2 regions of the Eubacterium sp. BL-380-WT-2B genome follow, and region 2 is predicted to be linked to the other one. Evidence: a T-box and tRNA genes for the amino acid it is inferred to sense, from the RefSeq annotation. Region 2 holds a T-box; the other holds one or more tRNA genes.
What was found. The T-box of region 2 lies ahead of metG (methionine--tRNA ligase). A T-box ahead of a tRNA ligase gene usually reads a tRNA of that ligase, here a tRNA-Met.
Positions count from the first base shown of each region.

Region 1: it encodes a tRNA-Met, which carries the amino acid that the T-box ahead of metG (methionine--tRNA ligase) is inferred to sense. The anticodon was not compared.

Region 1 is NZ_VUMP01000002.1:75,297-85,906, reverse strand. It holds gene ftsH (ATP-dependent zinc metalloprotease FtsH) at 1-823, opposite strand, end outside; gene hpt (hypoxanthine phosphoribosyltransferase) at 880-1,413, opposite strand; gene tilS (tRNA lysidine(34) synthetase TilS) at 1,403-2,815, opposite strand; tRNA gene FYJ53_RS03330 (tRNA-Val) at 2,864-2,939, opposite strand; tRNA gene FYJ53_RS03325 (tRNA-Glu) at 2,977-3,051, opposite strand; tRNA gene FYJ53_RS03320 (tRNA-Met) at 3,085-3,161, opposite strand; tRNA gene FYJ53_RS03315 (tRNA-Met) at 3,176-3,252, opposite strand; tRNA gene FYJ53_RS03310 (tRNA-Leu) at 3,288-3,376, opposite strand; gene FYJ53_RS03305 (Ppx/GppA phosphatase family protein) at 3,466-4,419, opposite strand; gene FYJ53_RS03300 (septum formation initiator family protein) at 4,416-4,838, opposite strand; gene FYJ53_RS03295 (RNA-binding S4 domain-containing protein) at 4,928-5,167, opposite strand; gene FYJ53_RS03290 (HU family DNA-binding protein) at 5,228-5,503, opposite strand; gene mazG (nucleoside triphosphate pyrophosphohydrolase) at 5,613-7,070, opposite strand; gene FYJ53_RS03280 (polysaccharide biosynthesis protein) at 7,086-8,696, opposite strand; gene FYJ53_RS03275 (peptidyl-prolyl cis-trans isomerase) at 8,799-10,292, opposite strand; gene mfd (transcription-repair coupling factor) at 10,356-10,610, opposite strand, start outside.
Region 2 is NZ_VUMP01000005.1:234,394-245,003, reverse strand. It holds gene hslO (Hsp33 family molecular chaperone HslO) at 1-113, opposite strand, end outside; gene FYJ53_RS11575 (YybS family protein) at 398-1,366, shown strand; gene FYJ53_RS11570 (DHH family phosphoesterase) at 1,363-3,342, shown strand; gene rplI (50S ribosomal protein L9) at 3,339-3,788, shown strand; gene dnaB (replicative DNA helicase) at 3,846-5,186, shown strand; gene FYJ53_RS11555 (NAD(P)/FAD-dependent oxidoreductase) at 5,322-6,707, shown strand; gene rsmI (16S rRNA (cytidine(1402)-2'-O)-methyltransferase) at 6,722-7,552, shown strand; T-box leader at 7,827-8,070, shown strand; gene metG (methionine--tRNA ligase) at 8,114-10,066, shown strand; gene FYJ53_RS11540 (LTA synthase family protein) at 10,149-10,610, shown strand, end outside.

The DNA of each region.
Region 1 (10,610 bases), on a different contig from region 2:
CTGCGCCTCTATGACGGCCAACTGCGTCAATTTCATCGATAAAGATAATACAAGGTGCACTCTTTTTTGCTGTTTCAAACAGATCTCTTACTCGTGAAGCACCAACACCTACAAACATCTCAACAAAATCTGAACCAGAAATGATATAGAACGGAACCCCCGCCTCACCTGCAACGGCACGCGCGAGCAAAGTCTTCCCTGTTCCCGGAGGGCCCACCAGAAGAACTCCCTTAGGAATACGTGCTCCAAGCTTGTTATAGCGCTCAGGAGACTTTAAGAAATCAACGATTTCCTCCAGCTCTTCTTTTTCTTCATCTGCTCCCGCTACATTCGCAAAGGTAACCTTCTTATCTGCGTCGGTATGCATTCTCGCCTTGCTTTTACCGAAGGACATAACCTTTCCTCCGCCTCCGCCAGACTGGTTTGCAAACATCATAAAGAAAACAACCATCAGGATAATAATAACCGCTGAAGGAATCAAAGAGATCCACCAGGAATCCTGTGGTTTTGCAACCGTAACATTCATATTCGGATTCTTTTCAATGTTCTGATCCGGGTTTCCTGTAATGTAGTCGCTGATTTGTTCATCAATAAGATATTGTGGCACAATGGCTTCAAAGCTGTCGCCATTCGCAAGCTTCCCTTTTACGGAAGACTGATTAATCTCTATTTCAGAAACCTGTTTTTGGTCCAAATTACTCAACAGTTCACTATATGTTAAAGTTTTAACATCAGACTGCATTGGATTTAAAAAAGTAACTGCGACGATAATAATCAACAAAATCACTAAATAAAACCCTATCATTTTTAGATATTTATTCAAATTCTATCACTCCTTTCATATAAAATAAGTCATTGAATAGTTTCTAATTTCAAATATTATTTTTCTGTTTCTTTCAAAACAGCGATGTACGGCAAATTTCGATATTTTTGATCAAAGTCCATTCCATATCCGACAACAAATTCATCCGGAATGGTAAAGCCTGAGTAATCAGGTTTTATATCCGCCGCCCGGCGGTCCGGTTTGTCAAGCAGGGTACAAACTCTGACATCGGCAGCACCTTGTTCCATAAAGAAATCCAAGATACGCTTTATGGTAAAGCCGCTGTCTACAATATCCTCTACCAGAAGCACGCTTTGGCCCTTTATCTTTTCCGATAAAAGATCATTAACCTTCACTTCTCCTGAAGTGCTGGTACGCGTTCCATAGCTGGACGCCTTGATAAAATCAATTTTGACAGGAATACTCAAGGACCTTATCAAATCAGCAAAAAATAAGATACTTCCCTTTAAGATACAGATTACCAGAAGCTCTTTGTCTGTATAATCGGATGAAATCTTTTTTCCAAGCTCGATGACTCTTTTTTCTATTGTATGCTTTTCTATCAAGATTTTTTCAAAATCAAACGCCAAACTTCTCTCCTATTATTTGGTATTGAACTTTAAGAATGCTTTTGGTTTCAGAGCTTACCTGATACTCCCGGTTGATCGCATATCCCAAAATCCAGATCACTTCTGACCCCACCGCTAACAGTGGAATTGCATTGCGCTTTTCACGCTCAACCTTTCGATCAATGAAATAATCTTTTATCTTTTTTTTACCTGCTATGCCGACAGGATTAAAATAATCACCTGGACGACGATTTCTCAAATAAAGCTTTCCTCTTATTTTACCATAATCAAAATATTTTTCACTATGATTTTTTAATTCTTTTGATTTTTTTATGGAATCATCGGAAATCACCGTCAATTTGATCCACAAACCTTCTTTTGAAAAATAATACGCTTTATCTGGCAGCAATTCATAGCAGCCAATTTCTGGTACAACAGCCTTTTTTTCTTCTATCCAAAAAAGCTCATATCGCCTGACAGCCTGCATACCATGCGGTAAATGAAGCTCCCAGACAGTCTTTTCAGATAAAAGCTGCTCTTTAACACATAGGATATGATTGTACTCTATTTCTTTTAAACTACCCTTAAACTGGAAAACCATCTGACGAAGAAGTTCTTTCTGAAGAAGCGGAACCTGTAACCGCCACATTTCTAAATTAAGATATACCCGATTACTTTTTTTTGTAATCATATATGTACTCAACTCAGCAATAGAATTTTGCAAAAACTGTTCATACTCATGTGCAAGCATGGCAAATTCTGATAAATGCTCTTCAACCCTTGGATTGATCTCCCTGAGCATCGGAACGATTTCCAATCTTAACTTATTTCGAGTAACATCCGTTTCAAAATTAGTATTATCGGTCCGATAGTGCAGACCATTTTTTTTGCAATAAGAAATAACCGTCTTTTTATCCACACACAGTAATGGGCGGATTATGTTGCTTTCTCCCTTTGTTTCAGAAAGCATTCCTGCCGCTCCTTTTACACCGGTGCCTCGAATCAGACGCATTAAAACTGTTTCTGCCTGATCATCAAGATGATGCCCTAAAGCCAGTTTATTATACGCTTCCGAGCTTTGAAGTTCTTTAAAAAAAGCATATCTTGCTTCTCTTCCAGCCTCTTCAAGCGAAATTTTATTCTTTTTTGCCAACTGAATAACATCTACAGATTTATCATAAAGTAAAACAGACTGCTTAATGCAGAATTGTTTTACAAAAGCATGATCTTCTTCTGCCGCCTTCCCCCTGATCTCATGGTTCAAATGTGCGGCTGCAATTTCAACATTCAAAACCCCTTGATACTTTTTCAAAAAATACAACAAGGCCAGCGAATCAGCTCCACCGGATACTCCGATTAGAATGCGATCGCCGGCCATTATCAGTCCGTTATCAGAAATGTATTGTAAAAGCTTTTCTTCCATGACAATTTAACGCTCATCTCAAAGTTCAATTAATTCTGAATAAAAAAATGGTGGTCGCTATAGGGCTCGAACCTATGACCCCCTGCTTGTAAGGCAGGTGCTCTCCCAGCTGAGCTAAGCGACCACATACAAAATTAAGATATTAACTTTTCAAAACAAAATGGTGACCCCTGGGGGATTCGAACCCCCGTAACCGCCGTGAAAGGGCGGTGTCTTAACCGCTTGACCAAGGGGCCGGAACTAATTCTAACATCTTGTTATTAAATTAATGGTAGCGGCGAACGGAGTCGAACCGCTGACACTACGGGTATGAACCGTATGCTCTAGCCAACTGAGCTACGCCGCCATAATTTAAAAATTTGGTTGCGGGGGCAGGATTTGAACCTACGACCTCCGGGTTATGAGCCCGACGAGCTACCAAGCTGCTCCACCCCGCGACAATATAATAGACGCATTCGCGTCTTACAAATGATGGTGCCGGAGATCGGAATCGAACCGATACGATCGAAAAGGATCGCAGGATTTTAAGTCCTGTGCGTCTGCCAGTTCCGCCACTCCGGCACTCAGTGTGGCTGCCTCATTTCTGAGGACAAGTGTTATTATACAGTCTGCGAAACTTAATGTCAACACTTTTTTAATTTTTTTTTCGTTTATTTTTCATTCGCAAAAAAACGGCTGTATGCTGCGCCTTCCAGATTATCATAGTCACAGACAACAAACGAATCTTTTCTAGTAACCGTCAAAATATTATCGAGGATGCTGGTACCCGCGATGATGATATCTGCCCGCTTTGCTTCCAGTCCAACGATCTGGCGGCGTTCATCAATTGTTTTTGACGAAAGGTTCTGGATAATTGTTTCAAGCTCTGCCTTGGTGACAATGCTCTGATGCACCTGTTCGCTGTCATAAATTTTCAATTTCTGTTTGATTGTGGATACTGTTGTCGCTGTTCCTCCAATACCAATGAGTTTATAAGGCTTATAGCCTTCATAATCAGCAAGCGCTTTCTCAAGCGCTTCAGCAGCATTTTGATTTAATTGATTCAGTTCTTCCGCTTCGGGGGGATCATTCTCAATAAAAGCTTCTGTGGAACGGACGCTGCCAATATTCAGACTTTTCATTTTCATGAGATCTCGGCCTTTACCGTATATCAGCTCTGTGCTTCCGCCGCCAATATCAAAAATAAGCAGACCCTCGTCAAAACATTGTGATACGCCCATAAAGCCATATTCTGCCTCTTTTTCACCTGAAATAATCTCTACCTTCATTCCAAGTTTTTGTAGGGCCATATCAATAAATTCCGAAGAATTTTCAGCATCCCGGAGCGCACTTGTACCAAAAATAAACATTTCCTTAACTTCATAATCTTCAGCGATGCTCTTGTACTCTTCCAAAGCCTCGATATTTCGCTTGATCGCATCTGGGTGAAGGCGTTTTGTCTTATTAACACCCTGACCCATCCGAGTATATCGGACTGACTTATTGACACGAAAGAGCTGCCCCTTTTTATCTTTTCTAAATATCAGCATCCTCGTTGAATTTGTTCCGATATCAATCACAGCTCGATTGATTTTAGGTTGTTTAGGTACACTTGATTCACTCATTCGTTTTCCTCACTTTGCTGCTCATCGCTATTGGAATTATCCTGACTGCTTTCGTCAGTTGTTGGTGTCGGCTGTTCTGCTGGCTGCCCGCTATTATTCTGTCCGTTATTATCTTTGCCCTCTACAGGCACTACAATCTTTTCATCTGGATAATAAAGTCCCAAATATTTTCGTGCAATGAGTTCTATGTAATTTTTTGTTCCAATTTGCTTAATATCTTCATCCAGCTGTTTGCTTTTCTTTTCCGCCTCATCCAGCTTGGATTGAATATCTGCCTTTTGAGCGTTAAGCTGATGAATTTTCATGGCATTGGTTCCAAACAGGGTCCCGACAAAGATCAAAAGCACCAGTGTCACAATAATTGTTCCCATTTTAGGCTTAAAGCGCCTGCGCAGGCCATTTTTTTTCTTTTCTGCCACTGTTTTTTCACCACCTGTTTTTTTATTTATTGTAACACAATCCATTTCATTCAGCTATTATAACCTATAAAACACAGTCAATTCTTAATCTAAAGCTCCCTGTACATTTCTGTTGCTTTATCCTTAGGCGCATGTTCTAACAGCTCCAAAACCTCAATTTTCTGTTCTCCATCACCGTATGCTATTGTGAGAATGTCCCCCACCTTCAGACGGCTTCCAGGCTTGGCTTCTTTTCCATTGATCATGATCCGCCCTCCATCACATGCAGCTTTTCCCATGGTACGTCGTTTAATTAAACGGGCATTTTTTAAAAATTTATCAACTCGCATTGGTTTTCCTTTCTGAAAATCAAAAGAGCCGGAGCAATATTGCTCCGGCTCTCCCTTTGATTATTTGTTTAATTCGTCCTTAAATGCTTTTCCCGCTTTAAATGCTGGAGCTTTTGAAGCAGCAATTTCAATTGGTTCTTTGGTTCTTGGATTTAAACCGGTTCTAGCAGCTCTTTCACGAACATCAAAAGTACCGAAACCTACCAGAGCAACTTTGTCGCCGTCCTTTAAGGCGTCAACAACGGTATCCATAAAAGCACCTAAAGCTTTTTCTGAGTCCTTTTTAGATAATCCCGATTTTTCTGCCATAGCGGCAATTAATTCTGATTTGTTCATTCTTATCCCTCCGTAAAGTGTGATCTTTATGTTTTAATTTTTATGATTATTATTATAATCACGTTTCGCTAAAAAATACAAGCATTTTCTGTATTTTTAGCTAAAAACCTTAGTTTTTTAAGGATTTCACCAGTTGCCACAGTTGTTCAAGGCCATCAAGATCGTAATCAAGCATACTTTTTTGTTCATTTAGGGTAATTTTTTCCATTTCTTTGAAACGCATAATAAACTTTTGAGTCGCTTTGCGCAATGCAATTTCCGGCTGGATTTTCGCCAGACGAACAACATTGACAACGGCAAACAGCAGATCCCCCAGTTCCTCTTCCAATTTATCTGGACATTTTTTTAAAATTTCCACTCTTACTTCTTGTTCTTCCTCAGCAACTTTTTTCAATGCGTCCAAAGGACCTTCCCAATCAAACCCTACCTTAGCTGCCTTGGACTGAACCTTACAGGCCTCCATCAAAGCAGTAAACGCTTTTGGAATACGTTCCATTTCATCTGAAATGGTTTGTGTCTGCTTTTCTGTTTTTTTAATCTCATCCCAATTAGACAGGACCTTTTCAGTTGAAATCTCCTCAGTCGCCATAAAAACGTGGGGATGGCGGCGCACCATTTTTTGGTTGATTCCCTCCAGAACATCATTGAATGTAAAAAGTCCTTCTTCTCTGCCAAGCTGTGCGTGAAATACAATCTGAAAAAGCAGATCTCCCAATTCCTCAATAAGATTCTCTGTATCCTCTGTTTCAATGGCATCCATTACTTCGTAGGTTTCTTCCAGTAAATATGCTTTGAGGCTCTCATGTGTTTGTTTTCTGTCCCATGGGCAGCCTTCTGGACTTCTGAGAATTCCCATAATTTCAAGTAACTTTTGGTAGCTTCTTAAATCATTTTTATCTGGCGGGATATAGAGCGTCGTCAGATGGTTGATTTCCTCAACCCAGTCCATCTGGCACAAAGGAACCTCTTTAATGAGCTCCTGTCCTGGAATACCTGCATTTATAAGTAAAACAACGGGATAATCGTCTGGATAATAATCGAGCAGAGAAAGCTTAACCTCTGAGGCCATATGGCGGTTAAAAACCTGAGTAACCAAATTGCCCATGGTCTTATCTGGAATTTGTTCATTCATTTCAAAGGCATCAATGATCTTCAGCCCATTAACCGGATCTTCTTTCAATGCCGTCATAGAAATATCAACAAAACTTACTCCCGAATAAATCTGATAGCTTATGTCCTTTTCCTGACACTTACGCATCAAATTAATCACACTTTGTTCTCCAAACAATGGATTTCCAGGAACCGCATAGATTAGCGGCTGACCTGCCTCTGCTTTTTTAACGAGCTGTTCCGCGATGCTTTCATAAACATCCTCAAAGCACTCACAGTCTTCATACAATACATCAAAGCTGCAATATGCTATTCCACGTTTCTCCAGCTCTTTGACCACTGGATGGACCGCCGTTCTGAAATAATTTTTATTTTCATTCTGAAGCAACTCCAGTGTTTCTACAGTCAGCTGGCCAAAGGAACCTGGTCCCAGACCGACAATACTAATTTGCGACATAATTTCTCCTCTATCCTAGCGATATAAAATTCCTCTGATTTTCCTGTAAACCGGTTCGATAATTTTCTGTGCTGGCAGAATAGCCATCTCTTCTTCCGTAATTCCACCAATCAAAATCATCAGGAAAAAATACACAGCAACAGCGACCACCACCGCCGTCACCACTGCGATAAAATTCCCAGCGAACATACTGACCACTGCATAAACGCCCCAGGTGGCAAGCCCCATCACAATCGCTGAAACCAGAGGTTTGAAAAGCGTTTGCTTTGCATCCATCTGAAATCCTGTAAAGCGTTTGACGCAGATATAATTGGATATCGTTAAGTATACAAATGTAATCATACTGCTGATCACAATCCCATAAATGTTAAAGGCCGGCACTGCCAGACATATCCACCCTGTTACAAAACGGATAACAATGGCTATGGCAAGATTAATCAACGGCACTCTAAAACGGTCAATGGCCTGAAGGATACTCTGAAAGGTATTGGAGAGCATCATAAAAATGGTCGCGTAAGCGTAATATTTTAAAATTTCCGGCCCATAGGGTGAACCTTGAAAAAGAATGTCAAAAATTCCCTGTGAAAGTACTGAAAGACCAATACAACAAGGCAAAGCCACCATGATCACTAACCGGATAGCCACATCGATTTTATGTCCCATTGCTCTTTTATCCCGAAGTGCAAAAGACTCTGAAATCGCTGGTATCATCGCAACCGCGAGGGTTCCGCTGATAACGAGTGGAATATTGATCAGCGTATCGGCATTGGCAAAATCACCGATCATAGTTGTTGCTGTATGAGCATCAACTCCTGCCAGCGCCAATCTCGGAATATAGATCAACGAGTCAATCATCGAAAACAGTGAGACAATGGCAGAAGTCAGAGTGACCGGAATTGCAATGATAACAAGACGCTTAAATATCTGTTTGCTTGTCAAAGGTACCGGACGGCTTGTTTGTTTTAAAGTCTTTTTATTAGCTGCAGTAAAAGCCCAGTATAAAAACCAGAGAAATAACATCGCAAACAGGCCGCCAGCGGTCGCTCCAAAAACAGCTCCGCCAACGCCCATTCCAACGCCCATTCCACTGGAAACAAAGTACCAGCACAAAAAAACACCTAATCCCACACGAATGATCTGCTCAATAATCTGAGAGATTGCCGTGGGATTCATAATTTGAAAGCCCTGAAAAAAGCCTCTGAAGGATGAGCATACCGCTATAACAAGCGGTGCCATCGCAATGGCCATAATGGCTGGAAAGCTTTCTCCAGGCCAGTTTGCAACGGTAATCAGCCAATCTGCGCCCAGAAAAAGAAAAGCAGTGGATAGCCCACCCATAATCAGCAGTGTCCAGAACGATACCTTAAACACATTATGAGCCGCCAGATAATCCTTGACCGCGATATTTTCAGAGATCATCTTCGAAATTGCCACTGGCAGTCCCACCGTTGAAACCATCAGCAACAAATTATAAACATTTGTGACATTGCTGTATATGCCATTACCATAGCTCCCGACAAGGTTGTATACCGGCACCTTGTAGAACAACCCAAGAAGGCGTGAAAGAATCCCGGCCACTGCCAGAATTGTCGCTCCTTTTAGATAACTGCTCGCTTTTTTACTCACTTGAAAACCTCTTTCAACGAAATAAGTATCATTATAACTTTTTTGCAGTGGATACGCAAATTTAAAAGGCCTGCCTCTCAGCAAGCCTTTAACTTATTATAACTATTGGACTTTCTTTTCATAAACCTGAATATTCAATTCAGATTTCAGCTGATCCATGTAGCTTTCGAGCGTTGTTTTAATAACATAGATATCAATTTTCTCTTTTTTCAACAAATCTTCTTTTAACTTGTTATAGTCCTCTGTACCCTTTTCTTCTTTTACAGCCTTGGTTATTTCATCCTTTTTGTCCTCAAAGCTGGCTTCTCCGGCATCATTTTTATCATAAACATAGATAATGTGGTAACCATACTCTGTTTTTACAGGTTTGCTGACACTGTTTTTTTCCATTCCAAAAGCTGCGTCTGAGAATTCGCTAACCATCTTTTCTTTATTGAAAGCACCCAAATCCGTTGCTTCTTTTACTTTTTCATTGGATTTGTATTCATTCATAATTTTTTCAAAATCTTCTTTTGTCTTTACGTCTTTTGCTTTATCATAAATTTCATTTGCCAGAGCTTCATCCTCCGTCAGAATATGCTCTGCTGAAACGGTGCTTTCATCATAAGAATCCTTATGGTCTTTATAATATTTCCGCAAATCCGTGTCACTGACTTTGACATCTTCCGTCACTTTTGCCTGAATGGCTTGGCCCGCAGCGGTCCCCCTGGCATCTTCTTTTTGATATTCATCGTATTTTTCTTTTGTAAGGAAGTAGTTTTCAAGGTATTGATTCAGCTCGTCATCTGTCTGAAACATCATTTTCTGGATGGACTGTTTTGTCTGAAGTGCATTGTCAATCTCTTCCTGCTTTATTTCAATATTATACTCTTCACAGTACTTAATCAGCGCTTTATTTTGAGCAATTGAGTTGAAAATCGATTTATTTGTTTCTTTTACACTCTCATCGTCTGTCTGAAGTCCTTGTCCGCCTGAATAGTAGGATGTCATTTCCTCGTTAATATAATAATAATTGTAAATTCCACGTTTAATTTCTTCATCATTGATTTTTCCAACAACCTGATCCAGCTCCTCCTCCGGATGCTCTTTAAGATAATCCATATGCTTAGAGTAACACTCGCTGGCATAGCTGTTGTCAACCATGAAGGTTTTCATAAATTGTGTGAAAGAATCATTATTGGTGTTATATTTAGACAGAGTGCTGTCATATTTATTTCCGGCCGATGTTTTTAGGCTGTCCAGCGCAGTTTGAGCCTGGCTTTCAGCCGCCGCCTCATCAATTGTAATGTTATCCTTTTTTGCCTGAGCAGTCATCGCTCCAACCTGAACCAGACTGTCCAGCAAATCTTTCTTAAATTCAGTCAGTTTGGATCCTGTGGGCATAGTACTTCCGTTTGCCGTGTAATACAGGTCATAATACGCCATATAATTGTTAAAAGACTCTTTTGTCATAGACTGTCCATCAATCTCTGCTATAACCTGCTGTTTATCCTTTTCTGGATTGACAGAAACCAATGAACAACCGGTTGTCAGTGTTGTAATCCCCAGCGTAACCGCTAAAGCCAATACAACTCCCCTGATCTTATTTTTATGCATTTTGCTCTCCTTAAAAATTGTGATTTTTATATTTTAACATATTTTATCTTAATGACATCTTAATTATTTCAAATCCTCAAAAAATGAAATAATTTCTTTTAAAATATCTTTATCCTTGACTGATGACAAGTTAAAACTCCAGCACGCTTCATTGCCTTTTCCCGCTTTAAATTTTACTTTATATTTACGTATTAATTCCGGCATTTTTTCAGCATCCGGGACAAAAACTTCCTTTTTTTCACTAAAGGTGAGATAAATAAACTGCCCCTTTTGTTTAATCTCTTTGATCCCGATGGATGAAGCCATGTTTTTAATCAT
Region 2 (10,610 bases):
GCGGGGGAGGTGTTGTGTATTTTATGCGCATGGGCACAGAGCTCCCGGGTCGTCGCGGCATATGCGCGGATCTGGCCATCGGCAGCTGTGGCTCTTACAATATAATCAGACATTGTTTCTCCTTTCAGTTATCCACTTAAAAATAGTTTAACATTTCGTAAAAGAATCTTCAATTAAATGCTGATATTATTTATACCACAAAATCATAAAGATAAAAAGAATGTTGCAAAAATGTTGTGAAATTTACAGAAATGTGTTCATTAAGCTGGGAATGTGGTATAATATCTAGGTTCATTTTAGTCTTTTTTAAGGACAACAGGGATTTTAAAACTAATTCAAGGTGTATTATGTATAATAGAATTGGATATATATGCCTTGAAAAGGAAGGTATGAAAAAATGAAGACAAAGGCCATAACAGAGGGTGCAATGCTGTGTGCATTGGCGGTAATCATCGCTCTGTTTTCTTCTTATGTTCCCTTTTTACTGCTGCTTTTTTTCCTGATTCCAGTGCCAATGGTCATACTGGCGGAAAAACAGGGCTTTAAGGTGACACTTATCGCGGGCCTGGCGGCAACGCTGATTTTATTTATGTTTATGGATCCGCTTACAGCCGGGGGCTACGGTATCTATATGATTTTTGTGGGCTGTAGTCTTGGGTATATGTATTACAAGCGTAAGGATGGTTTTCTTAAACTTGCAGTTGCTTATGCGGGGATTTTTGCAGCGATCATCCTCATTATCATTTTGCTGCAGGTTCTGACAGGACAGAATTTCGTCGCAATGCTTACGGAAACCATTGACACCTCGTCGGCGCAGGTAATGGATGTTTACCGATCTCTGGGCGCTTTTCCAGAGGATCAGCTGAGCCTTTTGCAGACAGCCGTTGACCAGATGAAGGAGACCATGAAAATGGTTATTCCACTGGCGTTTCTGATTTCGCCCTTCTTTATTGGCTGGGCGAATGTGTTGATTTCTGACACCATCCTGAAACGGATGCGTCTGCCAGTAAAGCCGCTTCCACAGCTCAGTAAATGGCGTCTGCCGAGATCCTTTAAGAATTTCCTCATTATGGTGGTCATTGTCCTTTTAGTCATTGACCTGGCGCATATTGATGCGATTCCGGCGGTCTACACCTATACGCTGATGATGATCATCTATCTTCTGTACTTTTTAATGGGGATATCCTTTGTATACTGGCTGATAAACCGCAAGCGGGCAAAGGAATCCATGGGCCTGAAGATTCTGATCGTCGTACTCTGTCTGTTTATACCGTATATTTCCTATATCATTTCCTTTGTAGGTGTTGCGGATATTTACATTGATGTACGAAAATTTATAGAAAATCGAGATGGTACAAACATATGAAAGAGAAGCAATCAATCGCGTCGAAGCTCTATTTAGTGATTTTTCTGCTGTCGCTGATTCTCCTGTTCTACAATATCCCCCTGGGGTGTCTGGGCGTTTTGCTCTGCGGCATCTGCTTCTGGCGTGACAGCCAGGAGGAAAAGCAGTCCAATCTGAGACTTCAGAAAGCCATTGAGACCATCTATGGCGATATTGACCGTTTAAACCAGGAGCGGATGTATGAGCTGCCGATTGCCCTGGTCATTGTCAATGAAGACGGACAAATCTGCTGGTATAATCAGTATTTTGACCGGAACTTTAAGAAGAAGGATACGACAGCCAACTTTTTCGGGAAAAAAATTCAGGAGGAACTGGGGATCGACCTCGAAACTCTGCTTAAGGAAAAGGAACAGGACTTTAATCACAGGGATATTGACTATACCATTGTGTCAAACAGCTTCAGCGACGGGGACGAAACTCTGATTCTGCTGCATTTTTTCGATGTCACTATCCAGAAAAAACAGCAGGAAATTTACAAGGAAAACGAACCGGTTTTCTGTTATATTTTAATCGACAACTATGACGATATCATCGAGCAGCTCCCCAGCCACGAGCGGTCTGCGGTTCTGAGCCAGATCGACCTGAAGATCAACGAATGGGCAAAGAAGGTCGGGGCTGTGATCATCCAGTATGAAAATGACCACTATTTAATGATTTTTGAAAAAGAAAAGCTGAGGGCCATGGAAGAAGAGCGTTTCCGTATTCTCGATGAAATCCGGGAGACAGAAACAGAAGAAAAATCCCAGGTGACCCTGAGTATCGGCATTGGTGTGTCTGATGAGCCGCTGGCCATCCGTGAGGCCGATGAGCTTTCCCACGCGGCGCTGGATATTGCCCTTGCCCGCGGCGGCGACCAGGCTGTTGTCAGACAGGATGAAAAAATGGCCTTTTATGGTGGAACCACTGAAGCCACGGAAAAACGAACCAAGGTGAAAGCCAGGGTAAAAGCCCACGGCCTCAGAGAGCTTATCCGCGAATCCGACAATGTCCTGATCATGGGGCATCAGACACCGGATATGGACTGCCTCGGCGCAGCAGTCGGCCTTCTGGGCGCCTGCAAGGCGCTCAATAAAACCGGTAAAATTGTCATCAAAGAGATTAACTACAGCATCAAGGAGCTGTTCCAGTACCTGATGGAAAACGACGAGTACCGGGATTCCTTTATCAAGCCAAAGGAAGCAGAGGACTACATTACACCCAATACCCTGCTGATCATTGTGGATACTCAGAACGCCAATTATCTCGAGGTTCCAGAGCTGATCGACCAAATCGAAAAGATTGTGGTCATTGACCATCACCGGCGTTCTGGAAAATTCATTGAAAAAACGGTGCTTAACTATACAGAGGCCTATGCCTCATCGACCTGTGAATTGATCACCGAGCTGCTTCAGTACCTTGATGAAAAGGAAAGTATGAACGAAACCGAGGCAAACGCCCTTATGGCAGGTATGTGTATGGACACGAAGATGTTCACCTTTAAAACAGGGGTACGTACCTTTGAGGCGGCCTCTTATCTCCGCCGTAAAGGTGCGGACACCATTATCGCCAAAACCATGCTACAGGATGACCTCGCAACTTATGCCACCCGGTCAGAAGCGGTGCGGAACGCGAAGATCTATTTTGACAGCATTGCCATTTCCCAGTTGGAAAACGAATCGGAATACGCCAAGATCATTGCTGCCCAGGCGGCGGATGAACTGTTAAATATCAAGGGAATCAACGCGTCCTTCATCCTGTTAAAAAGCGGCAGCGGGCTGGTTATCAGCGGCCGTTCCATGGGTGAGGTCAATGTTCAGCTGATCCTTGAAAAAATGGGCGGCGGCGGCCATCTGGCCATTGCAGGCGCCCAGCTTCCAGATATCAATGATCTGGATGTCGGAAAACAGATGCTGCTCAGTGCCATTGAAGAATATATGAAAGAGAGAGAAGAAAAATGAAAGTAGTTTTATTAGAAGATGTTCAAAATGTCGGCAAAGCCGGCGAAATTGTCAATGTTAAGGATGGCTACGGCCGTAACTTTTTGATTAAAACCAACAAGGGTCTTCCGGGAACAAAGGAAAATATTGCCAAGGCAGAGGAAGCCCAGGCTCTGAAAAAACAACAGATGGAAGAAGAACGCCAGGCTGCTGTGGCTTTGGCAAAGGTCATTGACGACACGACCATCACCATCGCTGAAAAAGCAGGGGAAGACGGAAAGCTTTTTGGCTCTGTCACCAGCAAGGATATTGCTGAAGCCCTGGAAGCCCAGAAAGAAATCAAAGTGGACAAACGCAAGATCGCTTTAAACGCGCCGGTCAGAAATGTCGGACGCATTGAGGTAAAGGTTAAAACCTATGCCGGCGTTGAAGGCAACCTGACAGTTGTGGTTGAAGCTGCAAAATAAATTTGGAAATCCGTGCCGATTTCCTGGGAAATTTTTTTGAAAAGGAGGTGAAATCAGGTGATTAACCCGAAGACTCCGCCCCATAACCTTGAAGCAGAGCAGTCGGTTCTCGGGGCGATTTTGCTGGAAGAATCTAATATTGCCAGGGCAGAGGAACTGCTGTCGCCGGACGACTTTTACAGTACCGCCAATGCCCGGATATTTGAGTGTATGCTGGCGCTGCATGATGAAAGACGGCCAATCGATACCGTAACTCTGATCAATATGCTTAAAAACCGGGGCGTTCTTGAAGAAATCGGCGGGCCGTCCTATATCGCGGGCTTGGTTGACCAGGTCCCCATGTATACAAACTATGAGGAATACTGTAAGATTGTTCAGGAAAAGTCGGTCATACGCAACCTGATTGACACCGCCACCGAAATCCTCAATGAAAGCTACGGCCAGTATGATGATGTGGAATCTGTCATTGAAAGTGCCGAGCAGAGTATTTTTAAGGTTTCGCAGGGAAAAAAACGCGGAGACTTTGAGCCTATCAGCGAAACCCTTGGTGAAACCCTGATGCAGATTGAGACCATTCAGCAGAACCAGGGGAATCTGACCGGCCTGACCACAGGCTTTTCAGAGCTTGATCTTTATACCTCTGGTCTGCAGAGGTCTGACCTGATCTTCGTGGCGGCGCGCCCCTCTATGGGTAAAACGGCCTTTGCCTTAAACCTGGCCCAGAACGCTGCCCTGAAGGAAAATGCCGCAGTCGCTATTTTCAGTCTTGAAATGTCCAAGGCCCAGCTGGTACAGCGTATGCTCTGCGCGGAATCCCTGGTCGACAGCAATAAGATCCGTACAGGGGAGCTTTCACCAGAGGATTGGGAGAGTATCTCCCTTGGCTATAGTCATCTATACAATACCAATATTTTTATTGACGACACCCCAGGGGTGACTCTGTCAGAGGTACGGTCAAAATGCCGCCGTCTCAAAACAGAAAAGGGACTGGATTTGATTCTTATCGACTACCTTCAGCTCATGAGCGGCAGGGGAAAAGCGGAGAACAGGCAGAATGAAATCTCGGAGATTTCAAGAGGTTTGAAGGGGCTTGCCCGTGAAATGGACTGCCCGCTGATCTGCCTGTCACAGCTCAGCCGTGCGCCGGATGCAAGGACAGACCATCATCCCATGCTTGCCGACCTCCGTGAATCCGGCTCCATCGAGCAGGATGCCGATGTGGTTATGTTTTTATACCGTGACTACTACTATAACAAAGAATCTGAGCCTCATATCGCCGAGCTCGATATTGCCAAGCAGCGTAATGGCCCGACCGGCCGCCTGAAGCTCGCATGGCTGCCTGAATACACCAAATTCAATGATCCTGCGCCTGATTTTTATGAGGACCCGGGGTACTAAATTTGGTGGTGCAGCGGGAATGGTGAGGCGGTTTTCAAGCTGCGGTACAATGGAAATCTGTGGTTATTGAATGGAGAATGGAAATTATTTTTTTATTGAAGGTTACCTTGGCGTTCAGGGTAAGAAGGGTTTCATATGAATAAGTATGATGTAATCATAATCGGCGCCGGCCCTGCCGGCATTTTTGCTGCGCTTGAGCTTAAAAAGGAAAAACCTGAGCTCAGTATTTTAATGCTGGAAAAGGGTAATGCCATCGAAAAACGGATTTGTCCCAAAAGGAAGACCGGCGTGTGTGTGGGATGTAAGCCCTGCAATATCACGACGGGGTTTGCCGGAGCGGGCGCTTACTCAGACGGGAAGCTCTCGCTGTCGCCGGATGTCGGCGGAGAGCTGCCGGATTATATCGGTTATGAAAAAACCGAAGAACTTATCGCCTATGTGGATGAGCATTATCTGCGTTTTGGGGCAGATCCCAAGGTACATGGTCTCGATAATCCGGAGAAAATCCGCGAGATAAGAACAAAGGCCATCCAGAGTAATCTAAAGCTTATCGAATGCCCCATACGCCACATGGGGACAGAGGTTGGCTACACCATCTATAAGCGCATTCAGGATCATTTGATCCATGATCTGGGAGTAGAAATCAAGTTCCGCGATCCGGTAAAAAGCCTGATCGTGGAGGATGGCGTGGCAGTTGGCGTGAACGCTGACGGCGAATACTACGCGGATAAAATTTTGGCCGGTGTAGGCCGTGAGGGTTCAGAATGGTTTAAAGCCATGTGCGACACCTACGGCGTAGACACCACAGTGGGCAAGGTGGATATCGGTATCCGGCTTGAAACCCGCAACGAAATCATGAAGGAAATTAACGATGCCCTTTATGAGGGTAAGCTGGTCTATTATACGCCAACCTTTGATGACGCAGTGCGGACCTTCTGCTCAAATCCCGGCGGAGTCGTTTCAACGGAATACTATGATGACAATCTGGCAGTGGTCAATGGCCACAGCTACAAATCAGACACTCTAAAAACAGACAACACCAATTTTGCGCTGTTGGTTTCCAAAGGCTTTACCGAGCCTTTTAACGCGCCCATCGCCTACGGCAAGCACATTGCCAGCCTTGGAAACATGCTGACCGGGAATAAGATTCTTGTGCAGCGCTACGGCGACTTTATCAGAGGCCGGAGAACCAACGAGGAAAGGCTTCACCGAAACAATATCCGACCGACTCTCAAGGATGCAGTGCCGGGAGACTTGTGTCTGGTGCTTCCGTACCGCATTATGAAGGATATCGACGAAATGATCCAGGCGCTGGACCATGTATCACCGGGTCTGGCCAGTGATGAGACCCTGCTTTACGGAGTAGAGGTCAAATTCTACTCCAACAAGGTGGCTGTGGATGAAAATTTTCAGACTAATATTAAAAACCTGTACGTGCTGGGCGACGGGGCTGGAATCACCCGCGGCCTGATGCAGGCCTCTGTCAACGGCGTCTATGTGGCGCGAAATTTGTTTGATTAAAAATGGAGAATGACATGCCGGGAAAACTATACATTGTCGGAACACCCATCGGTAATCTTGAGGATATTACGCTGAGGGCTCTCAGGATTTTGAAGGAAGTGGACGTGATCGCCGCGGAGGACACCCGACATACGGTCAAACTGCTTAATCATTTTGAGCTTAAGAAGCATCTGCTGGCCTATCATCAGCACAATGAGCAGAGCGGAAGTGAAAAGCTGCTGGAGCTTTTGGCAGAGGGTAAAGATATTGCCCTGGTCAGCGACGCGGGAATGCCCGTTATCTCTGACCCTGGCTCGGTTATTGTCAGCCGGTGTAATGAAGCTGGAATCCCGGTGGAGGTGGTACCCGGACCAAACGCCGGACTTTGCGCACTCGTGCTCTCAGGCATTGATGCCCGGGCCTTTACCTTTATGGGGTTTTTAGGAAAACAAAACAAAGAGATCCGCGGGGGTATTGAGAAAATAGCCGCCTCTGAAAATACGGTTATTCTCTACGAAACGCCCCACAGACTGGTGAAAACACTGGAAGCTATGGTTCAGGTCATTCCGGACCGAAAAATGAGTATTTCCAGGGAAATAACAAAAAAATATGAAGAGACCCGAATGGGCACAGTTCAGGAGCATCTGGACTGGTATTCTGAAAATCCACCCAAAGGTGAGTTTGTGCTGGTCATTGAAGGAGGCGATGGCTTTCCGTCAGACAGCCAGGATTTGACAGCCCTTTCTCTGGATGAGCACATGGCCCATTATGAAGACCAGGGCATGGGCGAAAAGGAAGCCATGAAGCAGGTGGCCAGAGACCGGGGCGTGAGCAAGCGGGATATCTATAATCTGATCAAACGGTAATTTGAAAACAATTGAAAATTAAAAATTATAGTACAAATCTGCCTCTGGCAGATTTGATTGGATGGGGCTAAGTCGCTTTAGAGATCAGCATGAACGCCATGCTAAAGCAAGTTAGGGGCAGACATCTTGGGTATTTGCGGGCGTCGCTCTGCCACTTTTTAGTGCGGTGGCCGCCCTTTTAATCCCTTAAAAGAATTCGTTAATTTTCCATTGCCTTAAAAGTGCTTGCATTTTAAAAATATTTGGATATAATAGTATAGTAATAAATTGAATATGAACTGCGATGAAGAGAAGAGTATATTCGGAGGAAGCATACAGAGAACCGGGAAAGGTGAAAGCCGGCTGTGGACAAGGAATGGAAGATGGCCTCGGAGCATGCTTTGGTGAGGGCTGCCGCCTAAGCCAGGGCCGCGGAAAGCGTTAAAAACAAATAATAAACCCTGCCGGTTTATTAGCTGAGCCGTCTGCCGTGAGACAGGCGGAAAGTAAGGTGGTAACACGAGAGCTTCGTCCTTATATGGAGGGGCTCTCTTTATTTTTAGAAATTTTCAAGGAGGAAATATGATGGAAGAAAAGAAAACTTTTTATGTGACAACCCCGATTTATTATCCAAGCGGGGATTTACACATCGGCCATACCTACACCACCGTAGCCGCCGATACTCTGACCCGTTTTAAAAAGCTGACGGGTTACGATGCCTATTTTCTGACCGGTACCGATGAACACGGCCAGAAGATTCAAAAGGCTGCTGAGGAAAAGGGCGTCACCCCACAGGCCTATGTGGATGACGTGGTGGGAAGAATTAAAGAGCTGTGGAAGCTGATGAACATCAACTATGACCAGTTTATCCGTACCACAGACCCGGAACATGAGAAAACCATCCAGCAGATTTTTAAAAAGCTTTATGACCAGGGCGATATTTACAAAGGAAAATATGAAGGCTGGTACTGCACTCCCTGCGAATCCTTCTGGACGGAAAGCCAGCTGGTGGACGGCAACTGCCCGGACTGCGGACGTCCGGTTGAAAAAGCTTCCGAAGAAGCTTACTTCTTTAAGATGTCAAAATACGCAGACCGCTTACTTAAGTACATCGAAGACCATCCGGATTTTATTCAGCCGGAATCCCGGAAGAATGAAATGATCAACAATTTTATCAAGCCCGGCCTTCAGGATCTCTGCGTTTCCAGAACCTCCTTCAGCTGGGGCGTTCCGGTAACCTTTGACCCGGGGCATGTGGTATATGTCTGGATCGATGCTCTGCCGAACTATATCTCGGCTCTTGGCTATCTGAATGACAAGCCGCAGCTCATGGATAAATACTGGCCCGCGAATGTGCATCTGGTCGGTAAGGACATCATCCGCTTTCATACCATCTATTGGCCGATTATTCTCATGGCACTGGACCTTCCGCTGCCGGAACACGTATACGGCCACGGATGGATTTTATTAAAGGGTGGAAAAATGTCCAAATCTGTAGGCAATGTTGTCGACCCGGTAGAGCTGGCTGAAAAATATGGCGTGGATGCACTGCGCTACCATGTGCTGCGTGAAATGACCTACGGCGCAGACGGTATTTATAACGAAGATCTGCTGGTCAGCCACATCAATTCTGACCTGGCCAATGACCTGGGCAATCTCCTGAGCCGGACAGTGGCCATGACCGTGAAATACTTTGACGGCGTGATTCCGGCTGAGCGTGAAAGCGGTGATTTTGACGCCGAGCTCATTGCTCTGGCAGAGGAAACTCCAGGCGTTGTGGAAGATTACATGAATAAGCTGGATTTCAGCCGCGCGCTGGAAGCGGTCTGGAAGCTGGTTTCCCGCACCAATAAATACATTGATGAGACGCAGCCATGGGTTTTGATTAAAGATCCTGAAAAGAAAGCCCGTCTGGCAATGGTGATGTATAACCTGACAGAGTCTCTCAGAATAATTTCTGTACTCGTAAGCTCTGCAATGCCCGATACCGGCGTTAAGATTGCCGATGAACTTAAGGTACCAGAAGAACTCAGGACCTGGGAAAGTATCCAGTCCTTTGGAAAATATCCGGACGGCATCCAGGTAGAGCGCTGTGAACCAATCTTCCCGAGAATTGAAGTGAAGAAGGAAAAACAAGAACAAGAACAGAAACAGCCGCCTAAAAAGGAAAAACAGGCCAAGAAGGAAGAAAAAGCCGAGGTGCCAGAAGGCCTGATCACCATCGATGATTTTGCCAAGGTTGAGATGAAAGTCGCAGAGGTCATCTCCTGCGAACAGCACCCTGACGCAGACCGCCTGCTGGTGTTCCAGCTGGATCTGGGAACAGAAAAGCGCCAGATTATCTCTGGAATCGCCAAATACTATAAGCCTGAAGACCTTGTGGGCAAAAAGGTTATTGTCTGTACAAATCTGAAGCCGGTCATGCTGAGGGGACTGGAGTCAAACGGGATGATTCTTTCCGCTGTTAAGGGGAAAAAGCTGAGTATTTTAACAGTCGACGGCGATGTAATCCCGGCTGGCGGCAAGGTAAGCTAAAAGGATAAAACTTAATTTCTATTGAAAATAACACAAAATCTTCTGTTTAATGATATAATAGTCAGAGAACAGGAGGTTTTTTTTGGATTCTGTAATCAATTTGACAACGAGTAAAAAAAGAATATTGGCAGCACTGGCGACAGTGGCGGTGCTGAGCCTGAGCCTGTCGCTCTGCTATCATATGATGGGGTTTGATGAACGTTACCTGAACACAGCGGGGCTGTGTGTTTTTATGATCGGTCTGGCTGTCTTTTCAAATATAGAGTGCAGGGAGCGTGCAGCGGCTCTGTGGAATGTGCTGCTGCTTGTTCTGACCTCAGCCTTTTCTTATACCATTTTCCAGATATTTCAGGAAGCACCCTTTGATACAGAGGGAATCCGCCTGTTTTTAAATCTGGCCTGCTGTATGGCAGTCTATGTTTTTTTATATATTTTAACAGGGCGGATGAGAGCATCCTTGATGGGCGGAGGAATTCTTCTGTATATTTTTGGGTTGGCGAGCTACTTTGTCCGTCTGTTCAGAGGAGATACACTGCTCTATACG